3 regions of the Streptomyces sp. NPDC092952 genome follow, and region 1 is predicted to be linked to each of the others. Evidence: riboswitches for the same ligand, from Rfam matches in the RefSeq annotation. Region 1 holds a riboswitch; each other region holds the start of a gene.

Region 1 (5,251 bases):
GTTCCCCGGCGGGCTGAAGCCGCTCGCCGACGAGGTGCACGCACTCGGCATGCGGTTCGGCATCTGGGTCGAACCGGAGATGGTCAACCCCGACAGCGACCTCTACCGGGCGCACCCCGACTGGGTCCAGCACGTCCCCGGCCGGACCCGCACCGAGTACCGCAACCAGCTGGTGCTCAATCTGGCCAGGCCCGATGTCCGGGAGTACCTCTGGGAGCAGCTGGACGCACTGCTCTCCGGTACCCCCGTCGACTACGTGAAATGGGACTTCAACCGCTGTTTCACCGACCCCGGCTGGCCCGGCGAGGAGTACCCGCAGCGGATCTGGACCGCCCATGTGGACGCCCTGTACGCGCTGATCGACCGGCTCAGGGCCGCGCACCCGCACGTCGCCTTCGAGTCCTGCTCGGGCGGCGGCGGCCGGATCGACCTGGGCATCCTCTCCCGTACCGACCAGGTGTGGACCTCCGACAACACCGATCCGCTCGACCGGCTCGCCATCCAGGAGGGGTTCAGTCACCTCCACCCGGCCCGGGTGATGGCCGCCTGGGTCACCGACAGCCCGAACCGCCAGCTCAACGGCAGGGTCAGTTCGCTGCGTTTCCGGTTCGTGAGCGCGATGGCCGGAGTGCTCGGCATCGGCGGGAACCTCGCCGAGTGGAGCGAGGAGGAGCTGGCCGAGGCGCGTGGCTGGGTGGATCTCTACAAGGAGATCCGCCCCGTGGTGCAGCAGGGCGCGCTGTACCGGCTGCGCGAACCGCGCGGCGGACTCGGCGCCGTCCAGTACGTGCACGGCGAGGAGACCGTGGTCCTGATGTGGCTGGAGGCGCAGCGGTACGGGGAGCGCCCGCCGGCCCTGCGGCTGCGCGGGCTCGACCCCGCTGCCACGTACACCTGCCGGGACACGGGGGCGGTCCACCACGGTGCGGTCCTGTTCCACCAGGGACTGGACACCGGACTCCGGGGCGATCTCGACGCGCGGGTGCTGCGCCTGCGACAGGACTGAGCAGCCGGGCATGTCCGTAATGCGCGCTTTTTACGAACATCTCCCGCTTATAAGGGAGATGGTCGGCGGCCCGTGAGCGGGATCATATTCGTGACGGTGTGTGGCGGCGGACGGGACGGGAATTCCTTTCGCCGCGCGGAATAACAAGATCCGTAATCCACGGAGGGTGACCGGAATTCCGTTCCGAATTCCCGAAGCGGAATACCGGCGGGGAACCAGGTGCTTGTTCTCGCCGTCCCGGCTCGCTTACGGTCACCGCATTCCGGACGGCCCGCCCAATCCTGCCGCCGACCGGAATTCACATCCACTTATCGCGTGGCAGGAGCGGGGGAACCAGGTAGGCCGCCGGCCGGAGAGATCCGGACGGCTAGGGGTGAAGCCGCACACCGTGCGGCCGGGCATCTCCAGCCCGAACCCGACAGCTCACCTCGCAGGCGCCGGAGAGGAAAGACGCCATGCCCATCACGGGTAAGCACCGCCGTCCCAAGGTCGGCCCCATCGCCCGAGGCTTCGCCGCGGTCAGCACCGGTGGCGCCGTCATCGCACTGCCGCTGCTCGGTGCCACCGGCGCCCACGCCGCCGACCAGGCCACCACGCCGGAGCAGGCCCCCGTCGCGCACACCGCGCCGAAGGCCGCCCCGCAGGCCGGACCCGCCACGTACTCCGTCGTCCCCGGCGACTACCTGTCGAAGATCGCGGCCGAGCACCACGTCGCGGGCGGCTGGCAGAAGCTGTACCAGGACAACCGCGAGGTCGTCGGCGGAAACCCCAGCCTGATCCTCCCCGGCATGAAGCTGACCCTCGGCGCCGCCGCCGGTACGGCCGCGCCCACCGGTGCCGCAGCCGGTACGGCCGCACCGTCGAAGGCCGCCCCGGCCGCCGAGCAGCCCGCCCCGGCGGACCAGGCGGACCCGGCTGCGGAGGAGGCCCCGGCCCCCGCCCCGGCCACCGAGGACACCGGCTCCGGCTACGTCCACCCGGTCCCCGGCAACCACACCACCAACTACCGGGCCTCCGGCTCCAACTGGTCCAGCGGCAGCCACACCGGCATCGACTTCCCCGTCTCCACCGGCACCGGCGTCAAGGCCATCACCTCCGGCACCGTCGTCACCGCCGGCTGGGGCGGCGCCTACGGCAACCAGGTCGTCGTCAAGCACGCCGACGGCCACTACTCGCAGTACGGCCACCTGTCCTCCCTCTCCGTCTCGGCGGGCCAGTCCGTGAGCGCCGGCCAGCAGGTCGGCCTCTCGGGCGCCACCGGCAACGTCACCGGCCCGCACCTCCACTTCGAGGTCCGCACCGGCCCCGAGTACGGTTCGGACATCGACCCGATCGCCTACCTGGCCTCGCACGGCATCTCCGTCTGAGCGTGACCCGGAGCAGGACGAAGGAAGGGGCGGTGCGCGGTGGCGCACCGCCCCTTCCGCCTATTCCCCCTTTGCCAAAAACTGACCGGGTGGTCTATGTCACCACCCGTCAACCCTTTATTACGGTCGCGTAGGTCACATTCGACGGTGCAGGATAAGCGCTTGTGGCAGACGATTCGAGAAAAATGCAGCGTGGCGTCAACAACCGACAGGGCGTCATCGGGTCGTACGCGGCGATCGGCGACAGCTTCACCGAGGGAGTCGGTGACCCCGGCCCGGACGGAACATTCGTCGGCTGGGCGGACCGGTTCGCGGTACTTCTCGCGGACCAACTCCCGGACCCCGATACGGCACACGACGCCGAAGGACCCGCACACCCGGAATTCCGATACGCCAATCTCGCCGTACGCGGACGCCTCCTCGACCAGATCGTCGAGGAGCAGGTGCCGCGTGCCAAGGAGCTCGCCCCCGACCTGGTGAGCTTCTGCGCGGGGGGCAACGACATCATCCGGCCAGGAACCGACCCCGACGACGTGGCCGAACGCTTCGAGCGCGCCGTCGCCGAGCTCACCGGCGCGGTCGGCACGGTCATGGTCACCACCGGCTTCGACACCCGGGGCATTCCCGTCCTGCGCCATCTGCGCGGCAAGGTCGCGACGTACACCGCCCATGTGCGGGCCATCGCCGACCGCTACGACTGCCCGGTCCTGGACCTGTGGTCGCTGCGGTCCGTCCAGGACCGGCGCGCCTGGGACGACGACCGGCTCCACCTGTCGCCCGAGGGGCACACCAGGGTCGCGCTGCGCGCCGCCCAGGTCCTCGGCATCGACATACCGGCCGACCCCGACCAGGAATGGCCCCCGCAGGCCCAGCGAGGCACCCTGGAGGTCCGGCGCGACGACATCCACTGGGCGCGCGAGCACCTGGTGCCCTGGATCGGGCGGCGGCTGCGCGGCGAGTCCTCCGGCGACCACGTCGAGGCCAAGCGCCCCGACCTGCTGCCGCTGTAGCCCCGCGGATCCGTTCCCGACGCACCGCCGCCGCCCGGCGGACGTGGCCGAAGCTCAGCCGCGCCCGCCGGGCAGTAGCGGTGAGGCGGGTATCCGCTCCAGCACACCGCCCGCGAAGACGTCGTACAGCGGCAGCGTCTCCAGGTGCACATAGCCGATGTGGCAGTCGCAGACCGCCAGCGGGCAGGCGCGCGGCCGCAGCGCCCGCCGGTAGCTCCCGTCGTAGAGATTGCCGAGCGGCGCCGGGACGAAGTGGCAGCGCCGCACGGTGCCCTCCCCGTCCACCGAGATCACCGACTCACCGGTCCGGCACGGCAGCCCGGCCGAACGGTGCGGATCCCGGCTGTACGGGAAGAGCGGATCGATCGCCGTCCAGCGGTCCGCCTCCGCGTCGGTGTAGCGGTGGCCCTCCGCCGCGTTCACCCAGAGATAGACCTCCTCGGGCAGCGCGGCCCGCAGCCTCCGCGCCTCCTCCAGATGGGCGTCCAGCCCGACGATCCCGACGCTGTGCCGGATCCCGAGCGCGCCGAGCTCCCCGCACTTGGCGAGGAACCGCTCGTACGGCGTCTGCCCCGGGTGGTACGTGCACCACAGGGCGATCTTCTCCCGCCCCGCAGCTCCCGCTTCGGCCAGCCAGCCCGTACGGCTGCTCAGATTGGTCTGGATCGCCACCCGGGCCACGTGCGGCAGCCCCGCCAGCTCCACCAGCGCCCGGCGGTACCAGGAGCGGACCAGGCCCTCGCCCCACGGGGTGAACAGCACCGAGATCCGGTCGCCGGTCTGCTCCGCCACCCACGCCGTGAACCGCTCCAGCGCCGCCCGGTCGGCCCGCAGCTGCTCCCGGCTGTCGCGCCGCTTGGCGAACGGGCAGTACGGGCAGTCGTAGTCGCAGGAGGCCAGCGGGCCCCGGTACAGGATCGTCAGCTCCATCGACGCGCTCACTTCAGCTCGTACGCGGCCATCGCGGCGCGCACGGCGGGCGAGAAGAGCTCCGGGCCCAGGGCGTCGGAGTGGGCCAGGCCCTCGGGGGACAGGCGCAGCAGCCCCGACGCCCCGGCCGGGGCGTCCAGCCAGCCGCGCGCCTCGAACACGGCGAGCTCCCCGGGGAAGTCCGCGCCGGGCGAGGTGCCGAACCGCTCCGCGTACTCGGCCAGGACCAGCCCGTCGGCCTGGAGCACGGACTGCAGGAGATGGCGGCGGCGCGCCTCGTCCCCGTCCACGTACCGCCCGACCTCGGCGCGGGAGAAGTCCTCGGTGGCGGTGTAGCCGTCGATGATCGCCCGCACCTCCCGCATCTCCACCGCGTAGTCGAAGGAGTAGTGCAGCCGCGAGGTGTACGAGCGGGCGCCGCAGCCCAGGCCGATCATGCCGTCGGTCTGGCAGGCGTAGTCGTCCGGGCCCTCCGCACGCGGGGCGTCGGCGCGGCGGAACATCCGCATCGAGACCTGCTCGTAGCCGTGCGCCAGGAGGTGGTCGCGGCCCGCCCGGTACAGCCGCAGCCGCTGCTCGTCCCAGGCCGCGTCCGCCGCCCCCTCGTCGGTGCCGAGCCGTCCCAGACCGGTCAGCGGGCGCACGTACAGCGGGTAGAGGTACAGCTCCTCCGGCCGCCAGGCCAGCGCCGCGTCCAGCGAGGCGCGCCAGCTCTCCTCGGTCTGGCCGTCGATGCCGTAGATCAGGTCGATGTTGAGGACCGGGATGGCGCTCTCGCGTATCCGGCCCAGCGCCGACTCCACCTCGGCCCGACGCTGCGGGCGCACCGCCGCCCGTGCCTCCGCCTCGACGAAGCTCTGCACCCCGATGCTGATCCGGGTCGTGCCGCGGTCGGCGAGGACGGCCAGCCGGTCGGCCGTCGCGGTCGACGGCGAGGT
Region 2 (5,251 bases), on a different contig from region 1:
TCAAAAGTGCGGTGTTTGAGCGCGGGAGCGGTATCGCCTCCAGACGAGGACGTGGTGAGTGGTTTCGTCGCTCCCAGCGCGCTATGCAATCCCGACGTGTTCCGCAGGTCAAGAGGCGTTCACCTTCGGAATTCGTTGTTCCAGTGATCAATTTCGACGATTTTGCGCTAACTGAGCAGAGGACGCCGAAGGATCGGGGAGTGCGGGAACCGAAGGCCGGACCCTGGGAAATTTTCCCCCCGGTCGGCATCGGGCGCGTACGTGTGGCCCATGGGTCGCGCATTCGCCGCCTCGGTGCCAGCCTGGATGCATGGCTTGGGCGTCATGGACTACGTGTGGTGTGTTCTCCGGGCACGGCGGCGTGCTGACGGAGGAGGTCGGTGTCCTGTCCGGGGACCTGACCGTGCACACGACCTGGGCCGAGGACACGGCCCAGATCACCGTGCAGTACTCGGGGGCGATCGACTGGTTCACCATGGTGGGCAGCCCCGTAGCGTGCTGTTCGGAGGAGGACAGCCGCCGCCTGCACGACGCGGCCGTGCAGGCGGTACGGAACGGGGCGGCGGCCACGGTGCCCGTTCCGCCCCACACCGCTCCGGAACAGGCGGCCGGGTCCGCCCCGGAGTGACGGTTCAGTAGGCCCCGTTGACGTTGTCGATGGAGCCGTACCGGTCGGCGGCGTAGTTGCACGCGGCGGTGATGTTGGCGACGGGGTCGAAGCTGTCCGTCGACGTGCCGGGCACGTGGTAGGCGAGGAACGTCGGATCGATGATCTGGAGCAGGCCCTTGGAAGGGGTCCCTGCGGCGGCGTTGGAGTCCCAGTTGTTGACGGCGAGCGGGTTGCCGGACGACTCGCGCATGACGTTGCGGTGGATGCCCTCGTAGCTGCCGGGGATGCCGTGCTCGGCCATGACGGCCAGCGACTCCTTGATCCAGCCGTCCAGGTCGTCGGTGTACGCCGCGGTCCGCGCGGCGGGTGCGGTGGCGGCGGCCGGGGTCGGCGCCGCCGAAGCGGCCTGGGCTCCGAGCAGTGGCAGGAGCAGGGCGGCCGCTCCCGTACCCACGGCTATGAATCCCCTGGTCAACGGGGTGGCGGCGCGACGGTGGCGCGTACCGGTGAAGGACATGGTGGTTCCTCTCCGTCGCCTGCGAGGTGAGCTGTCGGGTTCGGGCTGGAGCTGCCCGGCCGCGCGTCGGCGCGGCTTCACCCCGAGCCGTCCGGACGTCCGGACCGGCGGTGTACCTGGGTTCCCCGCTCCTGCCGTGCACAAGTGGTCGGAATGCTCCGGACAGCGGCAGGATTCGGCGTTCCGTCCGGATTGACGGAGACCGTAGACGAGAGAATCCGAAGGGGACAAGACCCTTTTTCCGCATGCAATTGCCCAACAAGATCAAGTCACTTCATTTCCGGTAATCCACCTCACACCGACCCGGTGACGACCCGTGCGGGCAAAGGGATCCGCGGCATGCGGCACGGCGGTCGGGGGCGGGATGTGACTCGCACCACGGGGAGAGGGAGGCGACTTTCCGCGCTTCGCCCGTCCGGCGCCCCGACGGGCGGGGAGCATTGCCAACCACTCCCCTCTGCCGCTATGGTTTTCGTGTCCTGTTGTCTCCGATAGAGGTGGACGTTGCGCATCTGAGGTCCGCGAACACCACGCCGTACGGCTTTCGCCGTATGCCTGTCACGTCGTCGCAGTGTTTCCGCACTGCCCGTGACCCCCGCGTGGATGCGACCTCGATGCATGAGCCGTCCCTCGTTTCCAGGACAGCCGCATCCTTCTCCGCTGCTCGGTCGCCGCGTGGTGCTCGCATACGAATCCCCCCTTCATTGCGATCACGACTGCGAGGAAATCCATGGCGACACCCACCGCCCCCAGCGCCTCCCTCACCTGCTCGGCCCTGACCTTCCGGTGGCCGGACGGCACCACGGTCTTCGACGGGCTCTCGCTGAGCGTCGGCCGCGGCCGGATCGGGCTCGTCGGCAACAACGGCGCGGGCAAGTCCACCCTGATGCGACTGCTCACCGGCGAACTGCGCCCGACCGAGGGCACGGTGACCATCGGCGGCAGCCTCGCCCACCTGCCGCAGAACATCACCCTCGACACCACCCTGCGGGTGGACCACGCGCTCGGCATCGCCGAACGGCGCGAGGCGCTGCGCGCCATCGAGTCCGGAGACGTCGACGAGAAGCACTTCGAGACGATCGGCGACGACTGGGACGTGGAGGAACGGGCCCTGGCGACCCTGGGCTCGCTCGGCCTCGGCGACATCGGACTCGACCGCACCGTCGGCGAGTTGTCCGGCGGGGAGACCGTGCTGCTGCGTCTCGCGGCACTGCTGCTGGAACGCCCCGACGTCCTGCTCCTGGACGAACCCACCAACAACCTGGACCTGTTCGCGCGCCGACGGCTGTACGAAGCCGTCGACTCCTGGCACTCGGGCGTACTGATCGTGGTCAGCCACGACCGCGAACTGCTGGAACGCGTGGACCGCATCGCCGAACTGCGCGCCGGCTCGGTGAACTGGTACGGCGGCGGCTGGTCCGCGTACCAGGAGGCCGTGGCCACCGAGCAGGAGGCGGCCGGGCGGACGCTGCGCGCCGCCGAGGCCGACGTACGCCGCCAGAAGCGCGAACTGGAGGAGACCCGGACGAAGCTGGCCCGGCGTCAACGGACCGGAAAGAAGGCCGAGTTGGACGGTGGCCTGCCGAAGATCCTGGCCGGCCGCCGCAAGCGGTCCGCCCAGGAGTCGGCGGGCAAGCTCCGCGGTCTCCACGAGGACCGGCTCAACGAGGCGCGCGAGCGGCGCGAGGAGGCCGCGGACGCGATCCGCGACGACGCCGAGATCCGGGTGAGGCTGCCGCACACGGCGGTGCCCGCCGGGCGGACCGTACTGACCCTGGAGGAACTGCGGCCGCGGTTCGGCCGGTTGCGCGAAGGAACCCTCCAGGTCAACGGCCCGGAGCGGATCGCGCTGGTCGGCCGCAACGGCGCGGGGAAGACGACACTGCTGCGCACGCTCACCGGTGAGCTGGCCCCGTTGTCAGGCGAGGCCAGGACCTTCGTCCCGACGCGGTTCCTCCCGCAGCGGCTCGATGTGCTGGACCCGGAGCTGAGCGTCGCGGCGAACACGGCCCGGCTGGCCCCCGGGGTCACCGACAACCAGATCCGTTCCCAGCTCGCCCGCTTCCTCTTCCAGGGAAAGCGCGCCGAGCAGCCGGCGGGCACCCTCTCGGGCGGTGAGCGGTTCCGTGCCGCGCTCGCGGCCACGATGCTCGCCGCACCGGCCCCGCAGCTCCTGATGATGGACGAGCCGACCAACAATCTCGACATCGCCAGCGTGCGGCAGCTGACCAGCGCCCTGGAGTCCTACGAGGGCGCGCTGCTCATCGCCAGCCACGATCTGCCGTTCCTCGAAGCGGTCTCCGTCACCCGGTGGCTGCTGGTCGACGAGGAGCTGCGGGAGACCACCCCCGAGGAGGTGGCCGAGCTGCTCGCCGCTCCGGCGGACTCCGTCTGAGCGCCCGAGGGGCGTGGGTTCCCGTACGAAGGGCGTACGGGAACCCGCGCCCCGTTCGGGGTCAGAGCCGGTCGAGGATCTTGTTCATCTGCTCGATCTCGGCGGTCTGGGCCGTGACGACGGCCTCCGCGAGCTTCTTCGCGTCGGCGTTCCTGCCGTCCTTCTTCTCCTTCTCGGCCATGGTGACCGCGCCCTCGTGGTGGCCGATCATGAGCCGGGCGAACTTCTTGTCGAAGTCCTTGCCCTCGGCCGCCTCGAGGCCGCCCATCTCCTTGTCGGACATCATTCCGGGCATGCCCGCGCCGTCCGAGCCGTGGTCCATCCCGGGCATGTCACCCATCGAGGCGTCGGGCAGCGGCTTGCCCCAGGAGGTCAGCCACCCCTTCATCGTGTTGATCTCGGGGTCCTGCGCGTCCTCGATCGCGGCGGCCAGCTTCTTGATCTCGGCGTCGGCGGCCCGGCCGTCGGCCAGCCGCGCCATCTCGATGGCCTGCTGGTGGTGCGGGATCATCTGCTGCGCGAACTCCACGTCCGCGTCGTTGAACGTACCGGCGGCGGCCGGGGCGGAGGCCTTGGGCGAGCCGTGGTCCATGCCCGGCATGGACGAACCGCCCGAGGAGTCGTCGGAGGAGCCGCAGGCCGTCAGGGCCAGGGCGAGCACGGCGGCGGTGCCGACCGCCGCGAGCGTACGGCGGCGGGCGGTGAAGGGCGCGAAAGCGGACATCGCGATTCTCTTTCCAGGTGTGTGCACTGGTGCGCCACATCCGTGGCGCGGAAGGGCAGGGGGTCCGGCCGGTCCGGCCCGAAGGCCGTGGACCGGCGGATCCCTGTCACGTCCGCGCGACGCACACCTGGAGCAGCAGCCCCCGGCCGGCGAACGGCGGTCCTCGCCGCGCCGGTCCGCGTACGGCGGTGCGGGCACCGGAGGTCACACCCGTGACCGGCACCAGCAGCCCCAGCGCCATCAGCAGGGGCAGCACCCGGTCCCGGGACTGGGTGAAGACGCAGGACTCGCCGTCCGCCGCGGGCGCCGCGACGGCCACCCGCTCGGATCTGTGCCCCTCGGCCATGGCGGCGTGGCCACCGGCCGTCGCCGCACCCGGCGCGGCGGCGATCGCCGCCCCCGCGTCATGGCAGCCCGCCGCAGCGCCGGCCGGTGCTCCGTGCATGAGGAACAGCCCGAACAGGGCGGCGCAGAGCACGAGCAACCGGGACACTCCCGGTGCGCGTGTCCGTCCGCGATCCACGGCTGCCTCGAATCCTGGGTCGTACGAGTCCTGCGGTACGGGCCCGACGATACCCCCACCGGGTGTCCCGCCCGGTGGCGCCCCCGGTCCGGGAGGGCTGTGAACCGCATGCGGAATCACATACCTCCCTTTAGGCTCAAATCCGGATCAACGACCCCTATCCCCGCGGACCGACAGGAAGCGAGTTCCCCATGGGGCGACTCAGGAACTCGGGACTCGCCGGGGAGCTCTCCGCGGAGTTCCTCGGCACCCTGATCCTCATCCTCTTCGGTTGCGGGGTCGTGGCGCAGGTCGCGGCGGGCGGCGCGCTCACCGATCCGCCGGGGGGTCTCGGCAACCACGACAGCGTCGCCTGGGCCTGGGGGCTCGGCGTCACCCTCGGTGTCTACGTGGCGGGCCGCCTCAGCGGCGCCCACCTCAATCCGGCGGTGACGGTCTCCCTGGCCGCGTTCAAGGGCTTCCCCTGGAAGAAGGTCGCCCCC
Region 3 (5,251 bases), on a different contig from region 1:
CCCTTGACCACGACCACCGGTTTGACGGCCGCGGTACGGCGGGCGAGGCGGGTGAACTTGCGGGGGTTGCCGATCGACTCCAGGTACAGCAGGGCCACGTCGGTGTCGGGGTCCTCGTACCAGTACTGGAGGAAGTCGTTGCCGGAGATGTCGGCGCGGTTGCCCGCGGAGATGAAGGTGGACAGGCCCGCGCCGCGCCGGTAGAGGCCGGAGAGCAGGGCGATGCCGATCGCTCCGGACTGGGTGAACAGGCCGATCCGGCCGCGGGCGGGCGGCTCGGGGGCGAGCGAGGCGTTCAGCCGGACCGGTTCCGCGGTGTTGATGAGGCCGAAGGCGTTCGGGCCGATGATCCGCATGCCGTACGAGCGGGCCTGCCGGACCAGTTCGCGCTGCCGGTCCCGGCCCTCGGCGCCCCATTCGGCGTAGCCGGCGGAGAGGACGACCAGGCCCTGGACCCCGTGCTCGCCGCAGTCCGCGACGGCTTCCGGGACGCGGTCGGCGGGCACGGCGACGACCGCGAGGTCGACCGGTTCGCCGATCCCGCCGAGGGAGCGGTGGGCGGGGACGCCGTCGATCGTCTCCTGTCCGGCGGCGAAGGCGTTGTTGACGGCGTAGGTCCGGCCGGTGAAGCCGGCGGCCAGGACGTTGCGCAGGACGGTGCGGCCGACGCCGCCGGGGGTCCGGCCGACGCCGATGACGGCGACGGAGCGGGGGGCCAGCAGGCGTTGTACGGAGCGGGCCTCGGCCCGGTGCTCACGGCCGCGCTGGACGGCGAGGGACTCCTCGGTCGGTTCGAGGTCCAGGGTGAGGTGGACGGAACCGTCCTCGAAGCTGCGCCGCTGGGTGTATCCGGCGTCCCGGAAAACCTTGATCATCTTCGTGTTGGCGGGCAGCACCTCGGCGGCGAAGCGGCGGATGCCGCGCTCGCGGGCGACGGCCGCGATGTGTTCGAGGAGGGCCGAGGCCACGCCCCGGCCCTGGTGCGCGTCCTGGACCAGGAAGGCGACCTCGGCCTCGTCGGCGGGGGCGGAGGCGGGCCTGCCCCGCTCGTCGATCCGGTCGTAGCGGACGGTCGCGATGAACTCGCCGCCGACCGTGACGGCGAGCCCCACCCGGTCGACGTAGTCGTGGTGGGTGAAGCGGTGCACGTCCCGGTCGGACAGCCGGGGGTACGGGGCGAAGAACCGGTAGTACTTCGACTCGTCGGAGACCTGCTCGTAGAAGCTGACCAGCCGCTCGGCGTCGTCCGTGGTGATGGGCCTGATGCGCGCGGTGCCGCCGTCGCGGAGCACCACGTCCGCCTCCCAGTGGGCGGGGTAGGCATGAGGCGGGCTCTGCTCCTGGGCGGGCTCCATGGGCAAAGCGTACGACTCCGTCAGCGGTCGCGTACGTACCGGGGCCGGGGCAGTCTGGGAGAGCCGATCAAGGGGCACCGCGCACGTCACGGGCGTCCTGGGGTCCGGCCGGAGCACCGCGCACCACGTGCGAGAATGGTCTAGACAACTAGTGATTCCTGAAGGGCAGAACCATGGCTGAGCGCCGCGTCAACGTCGGTTGGGCCGAGGGCCTGCACGCCCGCCCCGCTTCCATCTTCGTCCGTGCCGCCACGGCCTCCGGCGTCCCCGTGACGATCGCCAAGGCCGACGGTTCCCCGGTGAACGCCGCGTCCATGCTCGCGGTGCTCGGGCTCGGCGCGCAGGGCGGCGAGGAGATCGTGCTCGCTTCCGAGGCGGACGACTCCGAGGCCGCTCTGGACCGTCTGGCGAAGCTGGTCGCCGAAGGGCTCGAAGAGCTCCCGGAGACCGTCTGAGGCTTCCTCCCCGAGAGAGCCGCGGCACCTTGAACCGGAGCCGCGGCTTTTTCATGCCCCGAAGAATTCCACCGGAAAAGAAAGGGACAGCGGGGAAGCCCCCCCCCTTTCACCGGCAGAGGAATTCCGCCCCGGACACCGGGAAGAATCACTCTCCGCCCGCCGGGGAAATGCCCCGGCCGGACCGGAACACCTCTCTTTCTACGGTGCGCTTGTTAAGTGCGGACACCCGTACTGTTTACGGAATGTTGCGGGCCCCTCACCAGGTTTCCCGCGCGGGGGCCGGGCGGACGGGGCCGCAGCCGGTGCGCGGCGGCGGCCCGCTCCGCGTGATGGGCCGCCAGCGCCCTGGCACGGTCCGCGTCGCCGCGTGCCACCGCGTCCACGATGGCCCCGCGTTCGGCCCAGGAGTCCACCGGCCGGTCCGGCGGCTCGACCACGTACATCCAGGCGATCTTGTGCTGCAACTGGCCGAGCAGGGCGATCAGACCGGGACTGCCGGACGCCTGCGCCAGCGTCTCGTGGAACCAGCCGCCCAGCGGGCGCAGGTCCTCGCCCTCGCCTCGCAGCGCCCGGTCGTGGCCGAGGCGGACGAGGCCGCGCAACACCTTGAGGTGGGCCTCGGTGCGACGGCGCGCCGCGCGGGCGGCGCCCAGCGGCTCCAGCAGCGTCCGGACCTCCAGCAGGTCGGCCGCCTCCAGGTCGGTGGGCTCGGCGACGCAGGCGCCCGCGTGCCTGCGGGAGACCACGAAGCCCTCGGACTCCAGGGTGCGCAGCGCTTCGCGGACCGGGACGCGCGACACCCCGTACCGGCGCGCCAGCACCTCCTCCGTGAGCCGGCTGCCGCGCGCGAAGACCCCGGAGACGATGTCGTCACGAATCGCTGTGCTTACCGAATGCGCGGGAATGCGCATGCCCGAACCTCCGCCTCAATGCCCGCGAAACGCGGCCGCCCGACACCTGTTCCGTGACTCTATTGCAATGCGGCGGCATTTCCGATGCCGGGCGGGAATTCATGAATATCTTCCGGCCGCGGACCGGTCGCGCTGGAGAGCGGCCACGTTGGAGAGCGGTCACCCGCACCGTGCGGCAGGCACGCCGAAGGCCCCGGACGCGCGGCGCGGGTCCGGGGCCTTCGGTGGAGCGTCCGTCAGAGGGCGGCGCCGTGGGCGCGCAGGTACGCGACCGGGTCCAGGTCGGAGCCGTACGACGGCGTCGTGCGGGCTTCGAAGTGGAGGTGCGGGCCGGTGGAGTTGCCGGTGGAGCCGGAGAGGGCGATCTGCTGGCCGGCGGCGACGCTCTGGCCGACCGAGACCCCGATCGAGGAGAGGTGGCCGTACTGCGTGTACGTGCCGTCCGTCATCCGGAGCACGATGTTGTTCCCGTACGCGCCGCCCCAGCCGGCCTCGACGACCGTACCGGCGCCGACGGCGACGACGGAGCTGCCGGAGGCGGCGTGGAAGTCGACGCCCGAGTGGCTGCCGGAGGACCAGAGCGAGCCGCCGGACTTGTAGCCGGTGGTGACGTACGAACCGGCGACCGGGAGGCGGAAGGCGCCCAGCACGGTGCGCTCGGCGGACCGGCCGACGCGGGCCGTACCGGTGCGGGACTCGGCGGCGCGCTCCGCCGCCGCCCTGGCCTCGGCCTTCCTCTTGGCCTCGGCCTTCTTGCGCGCCTCGGCCTTGGCCTTGGCCTTCGCCGTGGCGACGGCCTGGCTCGCCTGCGCGTCGGCCTGGGCGCCGATCCGCTCGGCAAGGGTCTTCTCGATGGTGAGGACCTGGGTGAGGCCGGTATCCTCGACGGCGGCGGACTCCGGTTCCGCGGCGACGGCCGGGGCGGCCAGACCGCCGATGACACCGGTGGTGGCGAGGGTCGCGACGCCGACGACCTTCGCGCCCCTGCGCGTCAGTCGGCTCGGGGCACGGTGCTTCCCCGTGACACGGGTGAACGCCATGAAGTGGCTGGTCCTTTCCTTCCTTCTCGCCTACCGGGTTAGCTGACGGGTTCGGAGCAGGAAGGTCTCCTACGGACACCCCGGCCCCTCGGGGCTCAGGCGTCCGATTCACCCCAGGGACTACGTGGGTCCCCGGCTCCCCGGGCTCGCGCCGGACGGGGACTCGGCGATGACTGTCCGGTACGCCCCTGATGCGGCATACGAGTGACGAACAGTCGAGCCGACGCTAAACGGCGGCACTTACATCCACCAAACGGACAGGCCGTTTTGTAGCGCATCCCACAGGGCAGACGGGCAACCTCCCCACGGAACGGACAAAAGGGGCGAATCCCGCAAGATCTTGCTTGCGGGATTCGCCCCCATGCCCTGCTGTCCGCCGATTCCCCCTGCCTCGTACCGGTCCGTGGCAGAGGAGAGCCGAGGAGGGCGAGGAGCCGGCGGGTCAGCCGGTGACCACCGACACCTCGCCGATGCCCAGGGCCCGGACGGGCTCCTCGATCCGCGCCGCGTCACCGACCAGGACGGTGACCAGCCGGTCGACCGGGAAGGCGTTGACGACCGCCGCGGTCGCCTCGACCGTGCCGGTCTCCGCGAGGCGGGCGTACAGCTGCGCCTGGTAGTCGTCCGGCAGATGCTGCTCGACCTGGTCGGCGAGGGTGCCCGCGACGGAGGCCGCCATCTCGAACTTCAGGGGCGCGACACCCACCAGGTTCTGCACCGCCGTCTCGCGCTCCGCGTCGGTGAGCCCCTCGGCGGCCAGGGTCCGCAGGACCGTCCACAGGTCCTTGAGCGCCGGCTCGGTGGACTCCGTGTCCACCGAACCGCTGATGGCCAGCATCGCGGCGCCGGTGGCGCCCGAGGCGGAGTCCGGAGCCGTCGAGCGCAGCACCTGGGCGAAGGCCCGCACGCCGTACGTATAGCCCTTCTCCTCGCGCAGCACCCGGTCGAGGCGGGAGGTGAGCGTGCCGCCCAGGCAGTAGGTGCCGAGCACCTGGGCCGGCCACACACTGTCGTGGCGGTCGGCACCGATCCGGCCGATCAGCAGCTGGGTCTGCACCGCGCCCGGACGGTCGACGATCACCACCCGGCCGGTGTCGTCGGCGGTGATCGGCGGCACCGGACGGGGCGCGGCGGCCTCGCCCGACCAGTCACCGAGGGTGTCGGCGAGCAGGGCGTCCAGGTCGATGCCGGTGAGGTCGCCGACGACCACCGCGGTCGCGGCGGAGGGCCGGACGTGGGCGTCGAAGAAGGCCCGGACGGCCGCCGCGTCGATCCGCTCCACCGTCTCCTCGGTGCCCTGGCGCGGGCGCGACATCCGCGCCTCGGCCGGGAAGAGCTCCTTGGAGAGCTGCTTGGCGGCGCGACGGGCCGGGTTGGCCTGCTCGTGCGGGATCTCGTCGAGCCGGTTGCGCACCAGCCGCTCGATCTCGCTGTCGGCGAAGGCGGGCGCCCGCAGCGCCTCGGCGACCAGCCCGAGCGCCTTGGCC

What was found. Region 1 has a riboswitch for cyclic di-AMP ahead of ACIQGQ_RS21980 (peptidoglycan DD-metalloendopeptidase family protein). Riboswitches for the same ligand answer to the same signal wherever they lie in the genome.
Region 2: linked by a shared signal. The riboswitch ahead of ACIQGQ_RS35685 (transglycosylase SLT domain-containing protein) and the one ahead of ACIQGQ_RS21980 (peptidoglycan DD-metalloendopeptidase family protein) in region 1 are both predicted to bind cyclic di-AMP.
Region 3: linked by a shared signal. The riboswitch ahead of ACIQGQ_RS28475 (M23 family metallopeptidase) and the one ahead of ACIQGQ_RS21980 (peptidoglycan DD-metalloendopeptidase family protein) in region 1 are both predicted to bind cyclic di-AMP.

Annotation. Positions count from the first base shown of each region.
Region 1 covers NZ_JBIVPT010000009.1:15,863-21,113, reverse strand. The annotation lists gene ACIQGQ_RS21985 (alpha-galactosidase) at 1-1,006, shown strand, start outside; cyclic di-AMP (ydaO/yuaA leader) riboswitch at 1,302-1,458, shown strand; gene ACIQGQ_RS21980 (peptidoglycan DD-metalloendopeptidase family protein) at 1,462-2,373, shown strand; gene ACIQGQ_RS21975 (SGNH/GDSL hydrolase family protein) at 2,538-3,383, shown strand; gene ACIQGQ_RS21970 (STM4011 family radical SAM protein) at 3,438-4,313, opposite strand; gene ACIQGQ_RS21965 (STM4012 family radical SAM protein) at 4,322-5,251, opposite strand, start outside.
Region 2 covers NZ_JBIVPT010000033.1:2,264-7,514, reverse strand. The annotation lists gene ACIQGQ_RS35690 (hypothetical protein) at 311-628, shown strand; gene ACIQGQ_RS35685 (transglycosylase SLT domain-containing protein) at 633-1,127, opposite strand; cyclic di-AMP (ydaO/yuaA leader) riboswitch at 1,131-1,318, opposite strand; gene ACIQGQ_RS35680 (ABC-F family ATP-binding cassette domain-containing protein) at 1,858-3,522, shown strand; gene ACIQGQ_RS35675 (DUF305 domain-containing protein) at 3,584-4,246, opposite strand; gene ACIQGQ_RS35670 (hypothetical protein) at 4,353-4,724, opposite strand; gene ACIQGQ_RS35665 (MIP/aquaporin family protein) at 4,961-5,251, shown strand, end outside.
Region 3 covers NZ_JBIVPT010000015.1:50,834-56,084, forward strand. The annotation lists gene ACIQGQ_RS28460 (GNAT family N-acetyltransferase) at 1-1,355, opposite strand, end outside; gene ACIQGQ_RS28465 (HPr family phosphocarrier protein) at 1,529-1,810, shown strand; gene ACIQGQ_RS28470 (GntR family transcriptional regulator) at 2,026-2,724, opposite strand; gene ACIQGQ_RS28475 (M23 family metallopeptidase) at 2,961-3,764, opposite strand; cyclic di-AMP (ydaO/yuaA leader) riboswitch at 3,778-3,943, opposite strand; gene ACIQGQ_RS28480 (M16 family metallopeptidase) at 4,207-5,251, opposite strand, start outside.